DNA from 3 places in the Pseudomonas sp. 25 R 14 genome. Region 2 is predicted to be linked to each of the others. Evidence: riboswitches for the same ligand, from Rfam matches in the RefSeq annotation. Region 2 holds a riboswitch; each other region holds the start of a gene.

Region 1 (6,661 bases), on a different contig from region 2:
AGGACCGATGCACTCCACAACAGGGCGATGGCAAATCCTCCCAGGCGTTTCATGGGCGCTCCCGGATCAGCAATTCTTCAAGCACTTCGCCGCCGACCAGGTGTACATCCACCAGGCGCACGGCATCGGCCTTGCTGTGCACCCCATACCAGCAGCGCTCCGGGTAGACCGTGAGCACTGGCCCCAGGTTGCAGGGGAACTGGCAATGGGTACGTGTGAGCAGTACACCGCCGGGTACTTCAATGCGCTGGTGTTCCAACAGGCGCCGGCGCAAGGTCTTCCACAGCTGCAAGGCGCCGCGCTGGGTGCAGCGCGGGCCGGTACACAGCAGCACATGGCGGGCATGATCGGGGATACAGGACCAGTCGGGGTGCGTGTCCACCCCGTCGATTTGCGTGATCTCAGTCATCAGAAGCGATACGTATAACGCACCTCAGAAGTGAACGGTCGGCCCAGGTTGTCGACGTTACTGGAGCGACTGGTGACGTAGTCACGGTCGAACAGGTTTTCCACCAGCAGGCTCACCCGGTGTTGATGGGCGTTGTCGAGGTAGCGGTAGGCATCGGCATCCACCACCGAGTAGTGGCCGTACTCGACTTTTTTCGAACTGATCACATCGTGGATGTAGCGGATAGCCGCGCCGGCGCCCCATAGGCGATTCTGCGACTCAAAGCCCACACGTGAACGGGCGAAGAAGCTCGGCACATCATTGATGGTCACGCCGGCACGGGACTCGGTGAGGTTGCGGGTCATGTCCGCTTGCAGGTTCCATTGCTCGTTGAGCGCCAGCTTGGCGTCGACCTCGAAACCGCGCATCTGGATCTGCCCCTGGCCGTTGACCCACTGGGCATCGTCGACGGTGATCAGGTGGGTGATCTTGCGCTTGAACAGGGTCACGCTGGCGCTGAAGTCGCGATCGGCCAGCAGGCCCTTGTAGTCCAGGCCCAGCTCGGCGTTGCGGCTTTTTTCCGGCTTGAGGTTACGGTTGCCGATCTCGTCGCCGGGCTCGTTGACGAACAGTTGCTCGGCGTTCGGCAGCTTGTACGCCGTGCCGTACTGGCCGCGCAAGGCCCAGTTGGCATTGAGGTCATAGAGCGAGGTGAGCATGCCAACGGTGGCACTGTCACCGCCGCTCATGGCTTCGTGGCGCACGCCAATGCTCGGGTGCCAGTCGGGCAGGGCGTCTATCTGCGGGCGCAACTGGGTGTACAAGGCGTGGGCCTCGGCCTTGTTGTTGTCGATGACCATCACGTCGTCCTGGCCCTTGAACCACTGGTTGTCAGAGCCGAACACCAGCACATGGCCGCCCTCAAGCTCGGCCTTGCCTTCGGCCTGCACGCCCCAGTCAGTGAAGCCCCAGTAGTCATCGTGATTGCGCACCAGGGTGCCGCCGTCGGCGGTGTTGTTGACCCGTGAGTAGCGGGTGTCCCAATCGTTGATATGGCCCTTGACGAAGTAGCTCAACCGCTCGTTGAGGCGTTGTTCGAAGGTCGCCGTGGCAATCTGCTGCACGCGGTCGTTGGTGGTCTTGCGGTTGTTGGTGGCGCCGGCGAAGTCCAGGTTGGCGTCGGTGTACTGGTAAAACAGCTCCAGGCGCGAGTCATCGCCCAAGGACTGGATGGCCTTGGCGCCGAGGGTGGTGACTTCGTAGGAACGTTTCTTGTCGGTGACGTTGCTCATGTCGCGGTTGCGAAACGGCTGGTAGCCCTCGGACACGTTATGGCTGACGTAGGCCAGCAGGCCCAGGTCGCCCAGGCCATTGCTGAAAATCCGCTCGGCCCGGGCATCGCCGGTGGTGCCGCCAAAGGTATCGACGCCCAGGTTGGTCTCGCCGGATACGTCACGGGTTTGCGGGCTGCGTGTGACGATGTTGATGACCCCCGCCACGGCCTGGGTGCCGAACAACAGGCTCTGGCCACCCTTGAGCACTTCGATGCGCTCCACGGCGTTGGCCGGCAAGGTATCCAGGTACAGGCCTCCGTACAGGCGGTTGTTCAGGCGTACGCCGTCAAGCAGGATCAGGGTGTCGTCATTGCGCCCGCCCAGCAGGGAGTAGGTGCCGTAGTCGAACGGGCCGTTTTTCGGGGCGACGTAGAAACCGGGGATGAACATCTGCATCGCCCGCGTGATATCCGCGCTGGGGCCGGCGCGTTCGATCTGCTCGCGGGTGACAATCTCGACCTTGCTGCCGTACTGGGCCATGTCGGCCACGGTGGTGGATTCCACCGACGGCGCGGAAACGGTCTGCGGCTTGAGTTCCAGGGCACGGTTGTCGGCGAGTAGCAGGGGGCTGAACAGGCAACCCAGCAGCAGGCTAGGACCCGCTGTGACGCAACGTTGAAAAATCATAGTCTTCCCGAAAGTATCTTCGCAGAAGCACGCAGGAGAAGGCATCGAGCACACGCCAATACCGGCCCATGCCCGCCCACCGCAGGATTTTGCCAAACAGAAATTCCAGGCCGGTCTCCGGGCTCACGCGTATCGAACTCTTCACCTTCCCATGGCGTTCTGGCCACAGTGGTGTGTCGAAGAGCTCACGCGTATACCGTTGCGGGGGCAGCACCGGACTTGCTCGATCGAGCGTACCGGTTTCCCGTTTCACCCCATGCGCGGCGGCATGAGGCACCTGAAACAGGACGGCATCTGAACATTCCCGCGACTGTTGGTCAACTTCTCTAGTGTTCGGTCCCGTGAGGCCAGATCGTTGTAATATATTTTCTTCGCTTGATCACCAGAGCCGCATTTTCATGCAGAGCACCCGATTGACGCTGATTTGCCATGGTATGACCCGTGCGCAAAAGCTTGGGCATTTTGCCCTTGATGAAGCCCTGGAAACGCCTCCGTCGCCCTTGAGGCTGGCCGCGCGCTTTAAAAAAACGCCACGCCTGTTATGCGGGCCTGAGACCAGGGCCCGGCAAACGGCGACGCTGTTCGGCAAGCACGCAACGATTGATGACGGGTTGCGCGACATGGATGTAGGTCATTGGCGCGGTCTGGACATCAATGACATCGACCGCGACGAACTGATGACCTGGCTCACCGACAGCGCCAGTGCGCCTCATCGTGGTGAGTCAGTGGTGCAGTTGTGCGAGCGCGTCAGCCAGTGGATGCAAAACCTCGCAGAGCAGCCCGGCCATGTGCTGGCGGTGACGCATCCGGCGGTGATTCGTGCGGCTTTGCTGCATGCAATGCAATCACCCGTCGCCATGTTTTACCTGATCGACGTGGAGCCGCTGTCGTCCACCGAACTGCGTTTCAACAACGTCTGGCGCCTGCGCCTGGAAACGCGCGAGACCTGAGCGGCACGAACATGGCAAAATCCCGGCCCCGCACTGAGAACACCTTCATGAAAAAGATCCTGATCATCGGCATTGGCGCCGGCAACCCCGACTACATCACCATGCAGGCGGTGAAGGCGCTGAACCGCACCGATGTGTTTTTCCTGATGGACAAGGGCCAGAGCAAGGACAAGTTGATCGACCTGCGTCGGGAGATCTGCCAGACCTATATCGACGCTGGGCATGCCTACCGCTTTGTCGAGGCCGACTGCCCCGAGCGTGTGCGTGGCGAGATCGACTACACCACGGCCGTGCAGGATCTGAACCGCGACAAGCAACAGACATTTGAGCGGATGATCAACGAACAAATGGCCGACGGCGAAGTAGGGGCCTTTCTGGCCTGGGGCGATCCGGCGTTGTACGACAGTACCATCCGCATCCTGCAGGCGATCCTGGCCAGTGGCAGCAGTGTGTTTGAGTTCGAGGTCATCCCCGGGATCACCAGCGTCCAGGCCTTGGCGGCCCAGCACAAGGTGCCACTGAACCGCATCGGCCGTTCCATCGAGATCACCACCGGGCGTCGGCTCGCGGCGGGGCAGGTCGGTGATGCCGATACGCTGGTGGTGATGCTGGATGCCGAGGACTCTTACCGCAGCGTCGCGGATCAGGACCTGGAAATCTATTGGGGTGCGTACCTGGGCACGCCGGATGAAATCCTGATCAGCGGCAAGGTGGCTGAGGTGGCCGAGGAAATCGAACGCGTGCGCAAGACAGCGCGCCAGGCCAATGGCTGGATCATGGACACTTACTTGCTACGCAAGCCCTGATTGCTGTAGGAGCGCGGTCATCAAGCCCGCTCCCACATTGAGCTCATTGCTCAGGGGAATCAGCGCCGCAGGTAGGAGCCAAAATCGATATCCCCGGCGCTGAGAATCGCCTGTACCCGGTTGTGCACATTCAGTTTGCGCAGGATCGCCGACACATGGGCCTTCACCGTCGTCTCGGCAATCTCCAGGGTGTAGGCAATCTGCTTGTTCGACTCGCCCTTGGTCATTCGCTCCAGTACCAGTAATTGCTTGCGTGTCAGGGCCTGGAGCAGTTCCGGGGCGAAGGCCGGATTGTCGTGCATGCGCCGCTGGCCGGGGTTTTTCTGGGTGCGGATGATGTCTGGCGGCAGGTAGACGTTGCCATTGAGAATCTGCTGGATCGCCTCGGTCATCTGCGCCCGTGGCGAGGATTTGGTGATGAAACCGACCGCGCCATAGGTAATGGCTTGCAGCACGATTTGCTTGTCCTGCTCGGCCGAGACAATCACCACTGGAATGGTCGGCGCTTCGTTGCGCAGGTTGATCAGGCCATTGAGGCCGTGCATGCCGGGCATGTTCAGGTCCAGCAGGATCAGGTCGAGGTCGTCGTGCTCCTGGGTCAGGGCCAGGGCGCTGTCCAGGTCGGCGGTTTCCATCACTTCGCTACCGGCAAAGCCATCGCTGATGACGTTATGGATCGCTTCGCGAAACAGCGGGTGATCGTCGGCAATCAGAATTTTGTACATGGCCGTTCACCTTTTTATTGTGATTGTTCAGTGGGCAAGTTCAAAGGGCTCAGGGTGTGCTGCGGCGACTGGCAGCTTGGCTGCCTCCCACGCGTCCAGGCCCTCGCGATACCAATACACAGCGGTATAACCCAAGGCATTGGCCCGTTTTACCGCGTTCCAACTCAGCCAGCAATCGGAGCGGCAGTAGAACACCAACGGTTGCGCCAGGTTACCGCCACTGTAGGCATACAGGTGGCGGGCAAAGTAGCTTTGCCACTCGGGCGTCAGCTCACCATCGCCCGTATTGGCCAGCCAGTGGCTGCCGGGCAGGTTGGCATGGGGCTGGTCTTCGATGAACTGGCCGTGCAGCCATTGCCGGCGGTAGACGTCGATCAGCACCGGGCGCGGCTGTTGTGTCAGTAGGGTTTGCAAGGCCTGGGTATCGACGATGGTCGCGCCCGGCAAGTGTTCTGGGGTGGGGCTGCGGTAGAGGTTGATGCGGTAGCCGTCGCGGGAAAACAGCGCGGTTGGCGGTTGGGCAGCCGCCAGCAGCGGAGTCAGCGACAGCACGGCAACCAGAGTCAGTCGGGCGGGCAGCATGGCAGGTTCGATCCTTATAGTTATGCGCCCATTACATGCCAGTCGCGCTGCCTTGGGAATGCGACGATAGACAGCAAAACCAGTACCAAAGTAGTAAATCGCCTGTTGCTTGAGGGCTCTAGCATGAACGCAACGGTCATCCTCAGGAGTTGTACGATCATGCGAATCCTCAAGGCGCTGCTCTTGCCGTTTTTGCTGATCCTCAGCCTGATCGGGGTCGACAAGCTCCACGGCCCGCGACCGTCGCCCACTGCGATGATGCAAGTGCATGCACCATGAATATCCTACTGGTGGACAAACATGCGGTAGTGCGGCTCGGCTACGCCAGCCTGTTGCGGGCGCAGTTGCCGGGCGTCGAAGTGCGCGAAGCGGGCAGTGGTGAAGATGCACTGCTGCGGGTGCAGGAAGCAGTGCCGAACCTGGTGATCACAGGTGTCGGCCTGCCAGGCATCAGCGGCCTGGAAACCACCCGCCGCCTGCGCCAGCGCCTGCCGCAATTGCGCGTGTTGTTTTTCAGCCAGCACGATGAGTTGCCCCTGGTGCGCCAGGCCCTGGAGGCCGGTGCATCGGGCTATATCACCAAGGGCGCAACGCCTGCGGTGATGAATGAAGCCGTGCAGCGCCTCCTCGACGGCCACACCTATATCGAGCAGGTCCTGGCCACGGAGTTGGCCTTTCATCCGAGTGATCATCGGTTGCAGGGCATGACGGCCCGTGAGCTGGAGATTTTCCTGATGCTGGCCAAGGGCACGCCTACCCGTTCGATCGCCGATCAACTGAGTATCAGCAGCAAGACCGTGTCCAATTACCTGACGTTGCTCAAGAGCAAATTGCAGGTTACGTCCCATGCCGAATTGGTACATGTAGGGATTGACCTGGGAGTGGTGCGGGCGGCGGGATGATCCACACCGCCCACTGGCGGTCAGCGATCCCAAGTGGTGGGGCAGTCCTTGCAGCCTTCCATATTCGCATCCTGGAAATTGGCATAGTGCTGGCGGGTGCCGCTGAGGGTGGCCCGTTCCAGGTTGCTTTCACCGAACTTGGCTTCTTGCAGGTTGGCATCGCTCAGGTCCGCCCCTTGCAGGTCGGCCTTGCTCAACCAGGTCATTTCCAGGTCCGCCGCACGCAGGTTGGCTTTGTGCAGCTTGGCCCCAGACAACCGCGCAAATTGCAGGTAAGCGCCGCTGAGGTTGGCGTTTTCGAACTGTGCGCCCTGGGCGAACATGCCCCAGCCTTGCACCGCCATCAA
Region 2 (6,661 bases):
GGCTCTGCGAAGCCGACGCCGGGTGGACGGAAAGCCTGATCTACCTCTGGGGCAAGGACGGCGTGGGGCGTACCCACCTGTTGCAGGCTGCCTGCCTGCGCTTTGAGCAGATGGGCGAGCCGGCGGTCTACCTGCCATTGGCCGAACTGCTGGACCGTGGCATCGGTATCCTCGACAACCTTGAGCAATACGAACTGGTGTGCCTGGATGACCTGCAAGCGGTTGCCGGTCGGGCGGACTGGGAAGAGGCGCTGTTCCATCTGTTCAACCGCCTGCGCGACAGCGGCCGACGCCTGCTGATTGCTGCATCAACCTCGCCTCGGGAGTTGCCGGTCAAGCTGGCCGACCTCAAGTCGCGGCTGACCCTGGCGCTGATTTTCCAGATGCGCCCACTGTCCGACGAAGACAAATTGCGCGCCTTGCAATTGCGAGCATCGCGCCGTGGCTTGCACTTGACCGATGAAGTCGGGCATTTCATCCTCACCCGTGGTACCCGCAGCATGAGCGCGCTGTTCGACTTGCTCGAACAACTCGACCAGGCCTCCTTGCAGGCCCAGCGCAAGCTGACCATTCCCTTCCTCAAAGAAACCCTCGGCTGGTAGCCAGCCCTTTGAAATCGGGGCCTCTGGCAAATTACAGGCGCCAGAAAACCTGCGTTTTGGCCGGTTTTGCCACGCAAAAGGGTTTAAATGGGGTGTAAGGGCTTAGATGACATAGGTCAAACAAGAAGTCACATAGATCACGATTGAATTTGCAAATCGATGTCATAGAAGGCATAGTCTCGGCTTCTTTACACATCAGCCACGGTCGTGCCCATGCTAAATCGCTTCGCACCCCTCGTGCCTCTCGCACTCGTTACCCTGTTGTTTGGTTGCGCCACCCACCCTCAACAAGTGGCTGAGCAGCAAAAACCACAACAACAGCACCAAGCCAAATTCGTTGCAACACAGTCTTCTTCTGTTTATGAGGAAGAGGTGGCAACCGAAAAAGAACTGGCCGAACTCTCCGATAGCAAGCCTTATCAGCTGCCTTTGCTGGCTGATAGCATCCTCGAACGCGGCATGTCCCTGATCGGTACCCGTTACCGTTTCGGCGGTACCTCTGAAGCCGGTTTCGACTGCAGTGGCTTTATCGGTTACCTGTTTCGTGAAGAAGCTGGCATGAACCTGCCGCGTTCCACTCGCGAAATGATCAACGTGGATGCACCGTTGGTCGCACGGAACAACCTCAAGCCTGGCGATCTGCTTTTCTTCAGTACCAATGGCCGTGGTCGTGTCAGCCACGCCGGTATCTACCTGGGTGATGACCAGTTCATCCACTCCAGCAGCCGCCGCAGCGGTGGGGTACGGGTCGATAAATTGGGCGACAGCTACTGGAGCAAAACCTTCATCGAAGCCAAGCGCGCCCTGGCCATGGCCCCTACTAGCGTTACCGCTCGCAAGTAAAGTTAAAGTGATACTTGAAGTTTGACGCATAAGCGCTAGAATCCTGAGATATTGTTGCGAACCTGACCGCGCAAGCTTTGCTTGCGCGGTCTAGTTTTCAGCGTTCGGCAGCGAAAGCCGCATCCAGATCAGGATTGTTCTGCCCATGTCGACCTCGGCCCGCCTAATTCTTCTCGTTTGCGCCGCACTGCTCAGTGCCTGCGCAAGTCGTCCTCCACCCGCGCCTGTGGCCGTCAAGTCCAAGCCGGTGTTCAACTACACCACCCAGAACTTTTCGCCGGTTGCCGAAGACGTGCTGTTTCGCGCCCTGGGCCTGGTCGGCACGCCTTATCGCTGGGGCGGCAATACACCGGACTCAGGGTTTGATTGCAGTGGCCTGATTGGTTTTGTCTACCGCGATGCGGCGGGCATCTCGCTGCCGCGCACCACTCGCGAGCTGATCGTGATGCGTGCCCAGGACGTGCGTGAAGATGCGCTGCAAACCGGCGACCTGCTGTTCTTTGCCACGGGCGGCGGCTCGCAAGTCAGCCATGCCGGCATCTATGTGGGCGAAGGGCGTTTCGTCCATGCACCACAAACCGGCGGCACGGTGAAGCTTGATACCTTGTCCAAGGCCTATTGGCAGAATGCCTATTTGAGCGCCAAGCGCGTGCTGCCGGCCGAGCATCTGGCGCGTAATCCTTAAGACCTGCATCGATCAAAAAAATGTGGGAGCGAGCAAGCCCGCTCCCACATTGGTTTTGTGGTGTTGTCGGGGCCTGCTATTTAGCGGCCCACACCCGCCACACCTTATTCCCCACATCATCCGCCACTAGCAACCCACCTTGCGGGTCGATCACCACACCCACCGGCCGCCCCATGGCTTTCTCATCACTGTTGAGAAACCCAGTCAGCACATCCACCGGTTGCCCCTTCGGCTTGCCGCCTTCGAATGGCACAAAGATCACCTTGTAGCCACTGTGCGGTTTGCGATTCCACGAGCCATGCTGGCCGATGAACGCGCCGTTGCTGAACTGCGCGGGTAGCGTGTTGCCTTGTGCGAAGGTCAGGCCCAATGATGCGGTATGCGGCCCGACGGCATAGTCTGGCGCAATCGCCTTGGCCACCAGGTCCGGGTCCTGTGGTGTGACCCGCACATCGACATGCTGGCCGTAGTAGCTGAACGGCCAGCCATAGAAGCCGCCATCCTTGACCGAGGTGATGTAGTCCGGCACCAGGTCGCTGCCGATTTCATCGCGCTCGTTGACCGCCGTCCACAGCTTGCCGCTTTGCGGCTCCCAGGCCATGCCATTGGGGTTGCGCAGGCCGGAGGCGAAGATCCGCTGCTGGCCGCTGGCCCGGTCGACTTCCCAGATGGCGGCGCGTCCCTGTTCGGCCTCCAGGCCGTTTTCGCCGACGTTGCTGTTGGAGCCGACGCTCACATACAACTTGCTCCCGTCTTTGCTGGCGATGACATTTTTTGTCCAGTGGTGGTTGAGCGGGCCGCCCGGCAAGTCCACGACCTTGGTGCCTGGGGCCTTGATTGCGGTTTCTCCTGGTTGATAGGGAAAACGCAGTAGCTTGTCCGAATCGGCGACATACAAATCGTTGCCGACCAGAGTCATGCCAAACGGCGAGTTGAGGTTTTCCAGGAACACCGTGCGGGTTTCTGCCACGCCATCATGGTCGGCATCGCGCAGCAGGGTGATGCGGTTCGGGCTGGGCACACCCGCGCCAGCGCGGCCCATGACCTTCTCCATGACCCAGCCGCGAATACCCTTGCCATCCTCCGGCTTGGGCGGTGCATTGGTCTCGGCGACCAGTACATCGCCATTGGGCAATACATACAGCCAGCGCGGGTGATCCAGGTCTTCTGCAAAGGCTGCGACCTGGGTGCCGGCTGCGGCGGTTGGCTTGGCGCCTGCGGGCCAGCCAACCGCCGGGGCGATGTTGACGGTGGGGATCAGGGTTTTGTTCGGTTCCGGCAGTTTCGGTGAAGGCCCGGTGCCATCCGAGACCTGCAAGGTTGAGCTTTCCCCGCAGGCGGCGAGTACGCCTGCAACCATGATCAGTAGGGCGAGTCGGGTCTTGTGCATGTTTTTCTCCTCAATGCCTGTAGTCATAGAGGTACAGCGCGTGGCGATGGTTCAAGTGTGTGGCCGGCTTTAATTGACGCTGTACCCCCAACCCACTAACCTTCGCCGCTTGTTTCAGGTGCTCTGTGGCGTGCGCGTCGACCGAGTGAAACAGGGAAGCCGGTGAGTGCGCGCACTTTTCTACAGTGCGGCCACGATCCCGGCGCTGCCCCCGCAACGGTAAATGAGTCAAGACGCTGCTTTTGCCACTGTATCGCCTGCGATATGGGAAGGCGCATCGTCGGACTGCCCTGTTCAACAGGGCACCACTCATGAGCCCGGAGACCGGCCTGATTCATCCAACAGCATCACGGTGGGCGATGCTTGGCTTCATGTAGATTGTCTTTTCCTGCCCGCCGTTTTTGTCCAGCCCCAACGGAGAGCTGCCATGACTGATTCCCCTGATCGTGACGAACGCCACCTGGCGCGCATGCTGCGCAAAAAAGCGGTGATTGATGAGCGCATTGCCAATTCACCGAATGAATGCGGATTGCTGCTGGTATTGACCGGCAATGGCAAAGGCAAGAGCAGTTCGGCGTTTGGCATGCTGGCCCGTGCCATGGGGCACGGTATGCAATGCGGCGTGGTGCAGTTCATCAAGGGCCGTAACAGCACCGGTGAAGAGCTGTTCTTCCGGCGTTTCCCCGAGCAGGTACGTTTCCATGTGATGGGCGAGGGCTTTACCTGGGAAACCCAGGACCGCCAGCGCGATATCGCTGCCGCCGAAGCAGCCTGGAAAGTCTCCCGGGAAATGTTGCAGGATCCGTCCATTGGCCTGGTGGTGCTGGATGAGCTGAACATCGCACTCAAGCATGGTTATCTCGACCTGGACCAGGTCCTGGGCGACCTGCAAGCCCGCCCACCGATGCAGCATGTGCTGGTCACCGGTCGTGGCGCCAAGCCGGAACTGATTGAAATGGCCGACACCGTCACCGAAATGGGCATGCTCAAGCACGCGTTCCAGGCCGGGATCAAGGCACAGAAGGGCATCGAACTTTGAATCAGCCGCGCCATTGCCCTGCCGTCCTGATCGCCGCGCCGGCGTCGGGCCAGGGCAAGACCACCGTCACCGCCGCCCTGGCCCGTTTGCACCGCAACCTGGGGCGTAAGGTCCGGGTATTCAAATGCGGCCCGGACTTTCTCGACCCGATGATTCATGAGCGCGCCAGCGGCGCGCCGGTCTATCAATTGGACATGTGGATGGTCGGCGAGCAGGAAAGTCGCCGCCTGCTGTGGGAAGCGGCGGGGGAGGCGGACCTGATCCTGATCGAGGGCGTGATGGGGTTGTTCGACGGCACGCCGTCCAGCGCCGACCTGGCCCGCCATTTTGGTGTGCCGGTGCTGGCGGTGATCGACGGCACCGCCATGGCCCAGACCTTTGGCGCCCTGGCGTTGGGGCTGGCGCGTTATCAGGTGGACTTGCCGTTCGCCGGGGTATTGGCCAACCGCGTCGGTACCGTGCGCCACGCGCAATTGCTTGAAGGCAGCCTGACCGAAGGCCTGCGCTGGTACGGTGCGTTGTCCCGAGAGACCGGTATCGAGCTGCCCAGCCGCCACCTGGGCCTGGTGCAGGCCAGCGAGTTGAATGATCTGGATCTGCGCCTGGATGCGGCCGCCGAGGCCCTGGCCAGCAGTTGCGAGGTAGCGCTGCCACCACCGGTGGCGTTCGCCGCCCCCGAGCTGATCGAGGCCGAACCTTTGCTGGATGGGGTGCGGATTGCCGTGGCCCGTGATGAAGCCTTCGCGTTCACCTATGGTGCCAGTCTCGACGTGCTGCGGGCGATGGGCGCTGAGTTGCGCTTCTTCTCGCCGATCCACGACCAGGCGTTACCCGACGCCGACAGCCTCTATCTGCCGGGTGGCTACCCGGAACTGCATCACCAGGCGTTGTCGCAAAACACCGCGATGTTGCAGGCGATCCGTGCCCATCACGCCGCCGGCAAGCCGTTGCTGGCCGAATGCGGCGGCATGCTCTATCTGCTCGACTCATTGACCGATGTCGAGGGGTGCCGCGCTGAACTGCTGGGGTTGCTCCAGGGCGATGCAGTCATGCAGAAACGCCTGGCGGCCCTGGCCCTGCAAACAGTCGAATTGCCGGAAGGCGTGCTGCGCGGCCACACCTATCATCATTCCCTGACCAGCACGCAATGGCAGCCGATTGCCCGTGGCCTGAGCCCCAATGGCGGGCGCGGTGCCGAGGCGGTGTATCGCCAGGGGCGGATGACGGCCTCCTATGTGCACTTTTATTTCCCGTCGAACCCGGCTGCGGTGGCTGCGCTTTTTGCGCCAGACCCTGAGGCCTCCATCGCAGGCGATTGCATTGCAACTGTAGGAGCGGGCTTGCCCGCGATAGGGCCATGACCGACAACGCCTTCCCCCAGGCTGAACGCCAGGCCATCTACCGCGCCATCGCCGAGCGCCGCGACATGCGCCACTTCAGCGGCGGCACGGTGGCCCCCGAACTGCTCCAGCGCCTGCTGCAGGCTGCGCACCAGGCCCCCAGTGTCGGCCTGATGCAGCCCTGGCGCTTTATCCGCATCAGCGACCGCACCCTGCGCGGCCAGATCCAGCAGTTGGTGGAAGCCGAGCGCATACGCACCGCGGCGGCCCTGGGCGAGCGCTCGGACGACTTCATGCAGCTCAAGGTCGAAGGCATCAACGACTGCGCCGAGGTGCTGGTCGCGGCGCTGATGGATGATCGCGAGCGGCATATCTTTGGCCGTCGCACCTTGCCGGAAATGGACCTGGCCTCGCTGTCCTGCGCGATCCAGAATCTGTGGCTGGCCTCCCGCGCCGAAGGCCTGGGCATGGGCTGGGTGTCGCTGTTCGAACCCCAGGAGCTGGCCGACCTGCTGGGCCTGCCGCCCGGCGCCAAGCCACTGGCCGTGCTGTGCCTGGGCCCGGTAGCGCAGTTCTACCCGGCACCGATGTTGCAACTCGAAGGCTGGACCGAACCGCGTCCGCTGAGTGACATGCTGTATGAGAATTATTGGGGAGTGAATCAATGAGTGTGGCCTTGCTGAGTGTCGCTGCAGTGGCGCTGGATGCGCTACTGGGCGAACCCAGGCGCTGGCATCCGCTGGTGGCGTTCGGCAACTTTGC
Region 3 (6,661 bases), on a different contig from region 2:
AATCGCCCCATACAGGCTCGGATCACCGGAATGTACCCGCGCCACGTCCTGGCCTTTCTCATGGGCGACCTTGATCAAGCCAATGATCTGCTCCAGGTTCAGTTCGGCGCTGTTGACCACCTGTTCGGCCCGATGCCCTTCGAGTACGGCAGCCGGCACCAGTGAGCCTGCGTAGAGGATCACCGGGCAACTGCGGATCAGGCGCTGGCCCTTGACGGTGATCAGTTCCGGGTCGCCGGGACCAGCGCCGATGAAGAAAACAGTCATGGAAAAATCCTGTGCAAAAGCGGGCGAGCATGAGTACGGCTCATGATCGAGAGGGGCAATTATCGGACTTTAGCCGGCGCAGGCCAATGCAAACGTGGCCCTGGCGGCTTTTTTGCGGGTGATCAGCAGTCGGGCAGGGGCGTTGGCGAGCTGTTCTGCCAATGCCAAAGCGGCACTTTCGGCGATGCCGTAGCACCCTGTATGGGCGAAAACCACAGCCGACCTGTGGCTCAATCGCCCTTCGTAAGGCAGCAGTTGTTGTGCATCAAAGCACTGCAATGGCAGATTCAAGGCGTTGGCCAGGGCGATCATGCCCGGTTCATCACGCTTGTGGGCAATACTTGCCAATGCGTTTATCTGGCCGGGGTCGATACCGGCCTCGGCCAGAGCGCTGTTGAACAGTTCCAGCAAGGCCTCAACCTCACAGCCACGCTGACAACCCAGGCCGACAGTCAGAATCATGCCGCGTATTGATCGTCACGATTGCGGCGAAACAACCAGGCGCTGATCAGCCCCAAAGCCAGCCAGAACGCGACGTTGGTCAGCTGCGAGGCGATCTTGAATTGGGCTTCCAATGCTTCGGGGGCGAGCATCGAGTGAACTTCCGGCTGTGGCGCACCCATGACATGGGGCACCGCCAGGATCGCCACGCCAAGGATTTTCAGCAGCCAGTTGCGGCCAAACACAATCAACGCAATGCCAGCGGCGGTAGACGCTGCCGTGCCGATCCACCAGATCTGCCGTTGCGCCAGGTCAGCCGCCGCAGTGCCCGGCAGCTCAGGCGGCAAACCGAGGGTGGGAGCCAGAACAAAGGTCGCATAGCCGGCCAGGCCCCAGAGCAAGCCCTGGGCGGTGCGCGTCGGGGCGCGCAGGGTGTACAGGCCGGCCAGCATCAGCGCAAAACCGACGGCGACCACCAGGTTGCCGCCGGTGGTGGACAGCACGCGTTGCCAGCCATTTTCAGGCTCCCACGCTTCGGCGTCGTGGCTATGGGCCGCAGCGCCTGCGGCATGCTCATGCACTTCGGTCGCAGCCGGGGCGTTTTCGAAGGTCTCGGCCTGCAGAATCAGCGGAGCTACCCAGAAACTTTGCAGCAGAGTCAGCAACAGGGCGGCCAGCAGGCCGGTGAACCCTGCGGTTTGCGCAATACGCTTGATCATGGCGGCAGGTCTCAATGGCACGGGAAGGCGGCGCTGTGGCGCGTATCGTGGGCGGCGTTGTGCACGGCCTCGATATGGGAGAACCCGGCGAAATACACCAGGCACGCACCGAGGATCGACGCGCCGATGGCGGCGGTCAGGCGTTGGCTCAAAGTGGCGCTGGTGCTGGCGGTATGTGAGGTGCTGCTGATGATCGACATGGCACGTCCCTTTCGAGTGGCAGGGTGATACGAGCGCATGAAAACCCCGCGAGCCGGGCACGCAGGGTTCTGAACAGCGCCCGCCCACCGCGGGTTTGTTATCTGATTGTTCGGGCCGGTCTCCGGGCTTGCGAGGGGCTCTGGGCCTGAAAGCATCACCTTCCCATGCCGGGGCACAGTGGATCTGACGCTTCGCTCGCTTACCGTTGCGGGGGCAGCACCGGACTGTCATGCAGGCATGAGTCACCGGTTTCCCGTTTCACCCTGTGAAGGGCACCTGAAACAAGATGTGTAGGAGAGCATGGGCGCGGGACGGCCGTCAATCTGTACCTGTGGCGAGAAGGTCAGGCTTGAGCGACCGCTTTTCAATTGACCGGTCCTCATGCACTGCGTAGCCTTGCACGTTCGAGGTTCTTCGGCCCCGGTCGAAGCTAAGAAGGGAACGCGGTCCAAGCCGCGGCTGCCCCCGCAACTGTAAAGGGTTTATCTGACTGCCACGCCACTGCCTGAACCCGGCGGGAAGGCGCAGCCAGCGCCAGCCACCAGGCTGGCAAGCCCCAAGCCAGGAGACCTGCCTCGCAACCGATTTTCCATTTCAACCGGGCGGGGTGATCCGGTGACGAATCCAGCGCCTGCGCGCCGCCGCAGGGCCAGTCGTCCCGTATGCCCGCCCCAAAGGGCATCCGATGAAAACACTGGCCAAACTCCCCGTCACTATCGTCACCGGCTTTCTCGGCTCGGGCAAAACCACCTTGCTGCGCCATATGCTGGATAACGCCCAGGGCCGCCGCATTGCCGTGATCGTCAACGAGTTCGGTGAGCTGGGCATCGACGGCGAGATCCTCAAGCAGTGCTCCATCGGTTGCACGGAAGAAGAAGCCAACGGCCGTGTGTATGAGCTGGCTAACGGCTGCCTATGCTGCACCGTGCAGGAAGAGTTCTTCCCGGTGATGCGTGAACTGGTCGCGCGCCGTGGCGACCTTGACCATATCCTGATCGAAACCTCCGGCCTAGCCCTGCCAAAACCGCTGGTCCAGGCCTTCCAATGGCCGGAAATTCGCAGCGCCTGCACCGTAGACGCCGTGATTACCGTGGTCGACAGCCCGGCCGTGGCCGCCGGCACCTTCGCTGCATTCCCGGATCAGGTCGACGCCCAGCGTAAACTGGATCCCAATCTGGACCACGAATCACCGCTGCACGAACTGTTTGCCGACCAACTGGCCAGCGCCGACTTGGTGATCCTCAACAAAACCGACCTGATCAGCGCCGAAGACCTGGCCCGGGTACGCCTGGAAGTCGCCGAAGAACTGCCGCCAGCGGTGAAGATCGTCGAAGCCAGCAGCGGCCGCCTGCCCCTGGACGTATTGATTGGCCTGGGCGCCGGTTCCGAGGAACATATCGATGGGCGCCACAGTCATCACGATCATCACCACGAAGGTGAAGACGATCACGATCACGATGCTTTTGACTCCATCTCCATCGACCTGCCACAGGCTGACGAAGCGTTGCTGCTCGATGCCTTGACCCAGTTGGTGGTGCAACACGGCATCCTGCGTGTCAAAGGTTTTGCGGCGATCCCGAACAAGCCGATGCGCCTGCTGATCCAGGGCGTGGGCACGCGTTTCGACAAGCACTTCGACCGCGCCTGGAGCGCCGACGAAGCACGCATCACGCGCCTGGTGCTGATCGGCCAGGATCTGGATGCGGCTGGCCTCGAAGCGCAACTGCGCGTTGCGCTCAGCGTTTAACCCATGCATCTGCTCAGGACCCAGCCCGGTGGTTTCATCAGCGATGACAACATCGCCGACCTTGGACAAACCCCCGCCGAGCTGGTGATCCTGTGCAGCGGTGATTCCAGCCTGGCGCTGCTGGCCGAAGCGGCGCAGCAACTGCCCGCCGACTACCCGAGCCTGCGCCTGGCCAACCCGATGCAGGTGCAGAACCACGCCTCGGTGGACCTGTACGTCGACCAAGTGCTGCGCCACGCCAAGGTCATCCTGATTTCCCTGCACGGCGGCATCGGATATTGGCGTTACGGTATCCAGCGCCTGGTGGAGCTGGCCGGGCAAGGCGTGCAGTTGATTCTGGTACCGGGGGACGACCGCCCCGATCCTGAACTCAGCAGCTTGAGTAGCGTCTGCGCCGCAGAACGCGACCGCCTGTGGCACTTTCTGCGCCAGGGCGGGCTGGGTAATGCGCTGGATTTCTATCGCTGCCTGGCCAGTCGCTACTTGGGCCGTGATTACCCGTGGGCCGAGCCGCAAACCCTGCCGCGCACGGCGATTTATCACCCGCACCAGGCCAATGCCCGCCTGAATCACTGGCAGGCAGACTGGAACGCCGAATGGCCGGTGGCGGCGGTGCTGTTCTACCGTTCGCACTTGCAGGCGGCCAATACTGGTTTTATTGATGTTTTCTGCCAGCGCTTGCAGGCGGCGGGTCTTAACCCGCTGCCGATGGCGGTGGCCAGTTTGAAAGAGCCCGGCTGCCTGGCGGTGGTCGAGGATCTGCTGGATGAGGTTCAGGCGGCGGTGATTCTCAACACCACCGGCTTTGCCCAATCCAGCCCCGAAGCCCCCCATTTGCGACCGTTTCGCCGCAATATCCCGGTGATCCAGGCGATCTGCGCCCAGGACAACCAACCCGGCTGGGAAGCCAGCGAACAGGGCCTGGGGCCCCGCGACCTGGCGATGCACATCGCCTTGCCAGAACTGGACGGGCGCATCATCAGCCGTCCGATCAGCTTCAAGGATTTGGCCTGGCGCAGCGAACGCAGTCAGTCGGACGTGGTGTGCTACCGCGCGGCGCCCGAGCGCATGGACTTCGTGGCCGAGCTGGCAGGGCGCTGGGTCGAGCTGGCACGGGTGCCGAATGCAGATAAACGTATCGCACTGATTCTCGCCAATTACCCGACCCGCGACGGGCGCATCGGCAACGGCGTGGGCCTGGACACACCGGCCGCCGCCTTGAATATCCTGCTTGCCCTGCAAGCCGAGGGCTATCCGCTGCCGCAAACGCTACCCGGCAGCGGCACCGCCCTGATCCACGAGCTGCTCGGCGGTGTGACCAACGACCTCGATAGCCTCGACCTGCGCCCTTGCCAGCAAAGCCTGGGCCTGGATGAATACGAGGCGATGTTCATGCGCCTGCCCCAAGCTAATCGCCAGGCCGTGCTGGAACGCTGGGGCACGCCACACAACGACCCGATGTGTCGCGACGGGCGCATGATGATCGCCGGCCTGCGCCTGGGCCTGACCTTTGTCGGCATCCAGCCGGCCCGGGGTTACCAGGTGGATGCCAGCGCGGTCTACCACGACCCGGACCTGGTACCGCCCCACGCTTACCTGGCGTTCTATTTCTGGCTGCGCCACACCTACGGCGCCCATGGCGTGATCCACGTCGGCAAGCATGGCAACCTGGAGTGGTTGCCGGGCAAAGGTGTCGGGCTGTCCGAGAACTGCTGGCCGGATGCGCTACTGGGCCCGTTGCCCAATATCTATCCGTTTATCGTCAACGATCCGGGTGAGGGCGCCCAGGCCAAGCGGCGTACCCAGGCGGTGATCATCGACCACCTGATGCCGCCGCTGACCCGCGCCGAAACCTACGGCCCGCTGCGCAACCTGGAGTTGTTGGCGGACGAGTATTACGAAGCGCAGTTGCTCGACCCACGCCGCGCCCTGGAACTGCAGAAGGACATCCTCAAGCTGGTGCGCGAAACCCGCATCGATCAAGAGCTTGAACTGGATAACGATGCCGATGCTGCCGTCTGGCTGCCGCGCCTGGACACCTACCTGTGCGATCTGAAGGAATCGCAGATCCGCGATGGCCTGCATATCTTTGGCGAGTCGCCAGAGGGCCGCTTGCGTATCGACACCTTGCTGGCCCTGCTGCGTATCCCGCGTGGCGACGGGCGCGGTCCGCAATCGAGCCTGCTGCGGGTGTTGGCCAAGGCCTTCGAGCTGGGTTTTGACCCGCTGGACTGTGCCCTGGCAGAACCCTGGACCGGGCGACGCCCCGAGGTGTTGCAGAAGATCGACGGACAGTTGTGGCGCACCGCTGGCGATACCCGTGAACGCCTGGAGCTGTATGCGGCGCGGTTGATCGAACAAGCACTGGAAGGACCGCTCGAACAGCTTGAGGAGCCCGGTTGGGAGGAAGTGAAATCGGTGATCGAAAGCCTGCGCATCGTCGTCGCGCCGCGCCTGGATGCCTGCGGCCCGGCGGAAATGCGCGGTTTGCTGGATGCCCTGGGCGGTCGTTTCGTGCCGGCCGGGCCCAGCGGTGCGCCGAGCCGTGGGCGCCTCGATGTACTGCCGACCGGGCGTAACTTCTTCACCGTGGATGTGCGCAATCTGCCGACCACCACCGCCTGGCGTATCGGCTTCCAGTCCGCACACCTGATGCTTGAGCGACACCTGCAGGACCACGGCGACCATTTGCGCCAACTCGGGCTTTCTGTGTGGGGTACCGCGACCATGCGCACCGGCGGCGACGATATCGCCCAGGCCATGGCGTTGATGGGCGTGCGTCCGGTGTGGGCCACAGGTAGCCAGCGCGTCGATGACTTTGAAATCCTGCCAATCAGCCTGCTGGACCGCCCAAGGGTTGATGTCACGCTGCGGGTGTCCGGTTTCTTTCGCGATGCCTTCGCCAGCCTGATCCGCCTGTTCGATGCTGCGGTGCAGGCGGTTGCGGCGCTGGATGAGCCGGACGACATGAACCCGCTGGCGGCCAAGGTGCGCAGCGAGCGCAAGGCGTTGATTGCGTCTGGCCTGGACGAAGACGCGGCGACCCGGCAGGCCGGCTGGCGCATTTTTGGCGCCAAGCCCGGCGCGTATGGCGCGGGCGTGCAGGGCGCCATTGACGGTCGTTTATGGCAAAGCCGCGAAGACCTGGCCGAGGTCTACCTCAATTGGGGCGGCTACGCCTATGGTGGTTCTGATGAAGGCACCGCCGCCCGCGAACAATTCGCCCGGCGCTTGAGCCAGGTGCAGGCGGTGCTGCAGAACCAGGACAACCGTGAGCACGATCTGC

The links. A riboswitch is a leader RNA that binds a small molecule or an ion and turns the genes downstream of it on or off. The one in region 2 is predicted to bind cobalamin.
Region 1: linked by a shared signal. The riboswitch ahead of BFQ03_RS27555 (TonB-dependent receptor plug domain-containing protein) and the one ahead of cobO (cob(I)yrinic acid a,c-diamide adenosyltransferase) in region 2 are both predicted to bind cobalamin.
Region 3: linked by a shared signal. The riboswitch ahead of cobW (cobalamin biosynthesis protein CobW) and the one ahead of cobO (cob(I)yrinic acid a,c-diamide adenosyltransferase) in region 2 are both predicted to bind cobalamin.

The regions. Positions count from the first base shown of each region.
Region 1 is NZ_CVTS01000068.1:242,496-249,156, reverse strand. Features, by position in the region: gene BFQ03_RS27565 (ABC transporter substrate-binding protein) at 1-53, opposite strand, end outside; gene BFQ03_RS27560 ((2Fe-2S) ferredoxin domain-containing protein) at 50-409, opposite strand; gene BFQ03_RS27555 (TonB-dependent receptor plug domain-containing protein) at 409-2,349, opposite strand; cobalamin riboswitch at 2,440-2,645, opposite strand; gene BFQ03_RS27550 (histidine phosphatase family protein) at 2,748-3,299, shown strand; gene cobF (precorrin-6A synthase (deacetylating)) at 3,347-4,105, shown strand; gene BFQ03_RS27540 (response regulator transcription factor) at 4,165-4,830, opposite strand; gene BFQ03_RS27535 (PQQ-dependent catabolism-associated CXXCW motif protein) at 4,858-5,412, opposite strand; gene BFQ03_RS27530 (response regulator) at 5,688-6,314, shown strand; gene BFQ03_RS27525 (pentapeptide repeat-containing protein) at 6,335-6,661, opposite strand, start outside.
Region 2 is NZ_CVTS01000063.1:52,452-59,112, reverse strand. Features, by position in the region: gene hda (DnaA regulatory inactivator Hda) at 1-602, shown strand, start outside; gene BFQ03_RS22715 (C40 family peptidase) at 816-1,445, shown strand; gene BFQ03_RS22710 (C40 family peptidase) at 1,591-2,130, shown strand; gene BFQ03_RS22705 (PQQ-dependent sugar dehydrogenase) at 2,207-3,520, opposite strand; cobalamin riboswitch at 3,620-3,868, shown strand; gene cobO (cob(I)yrinic acid a,c-diamide adenosyltransferase) at 3,948-4,559, shown strand; gene BFQ03_RS22695 (cobyrinic acid a,c-diamide synthase CobB) at 4,556-5,920, shown strand; gene bluB (5,6-dimethylbenzimidazole synthase) at 5,917-6,567, shown strand; gene cbiB (adenosylcobinamide-phosphate synthase CbiB) at 6,564-6,661, shown strand, end outside.
Region 3 is NZ_CVTS01000038.1:203,012-209,672, reverse strand. Features, by position in the region: gene cobM (precorrin-4 C(11)-methyltransferase) at 1-267, opposite strand, end outside; gene BFQ03_RS10830 (cobalamin biosynthesis protein) at 337-729, opposite strand; gene BFQ03_RS10825 (CbtA family protein) at 726-1,427, opposite strand; gene BFQ03_RS10820 (CbtB domain-containing protein) at 1,439-1,627, opposite strand; cobalamin riboswitch at 1,723-1,923, opposite strand; cobalamin riboswitch at 2,019-2,221, shown strand; gene cobW (cobalamin biosynthesis protein CobW) at 2,314-3,375, shown strand; gene cobN (cobaltochelatase subunit CobN) at 3,379-6,661, shown strand, end outside.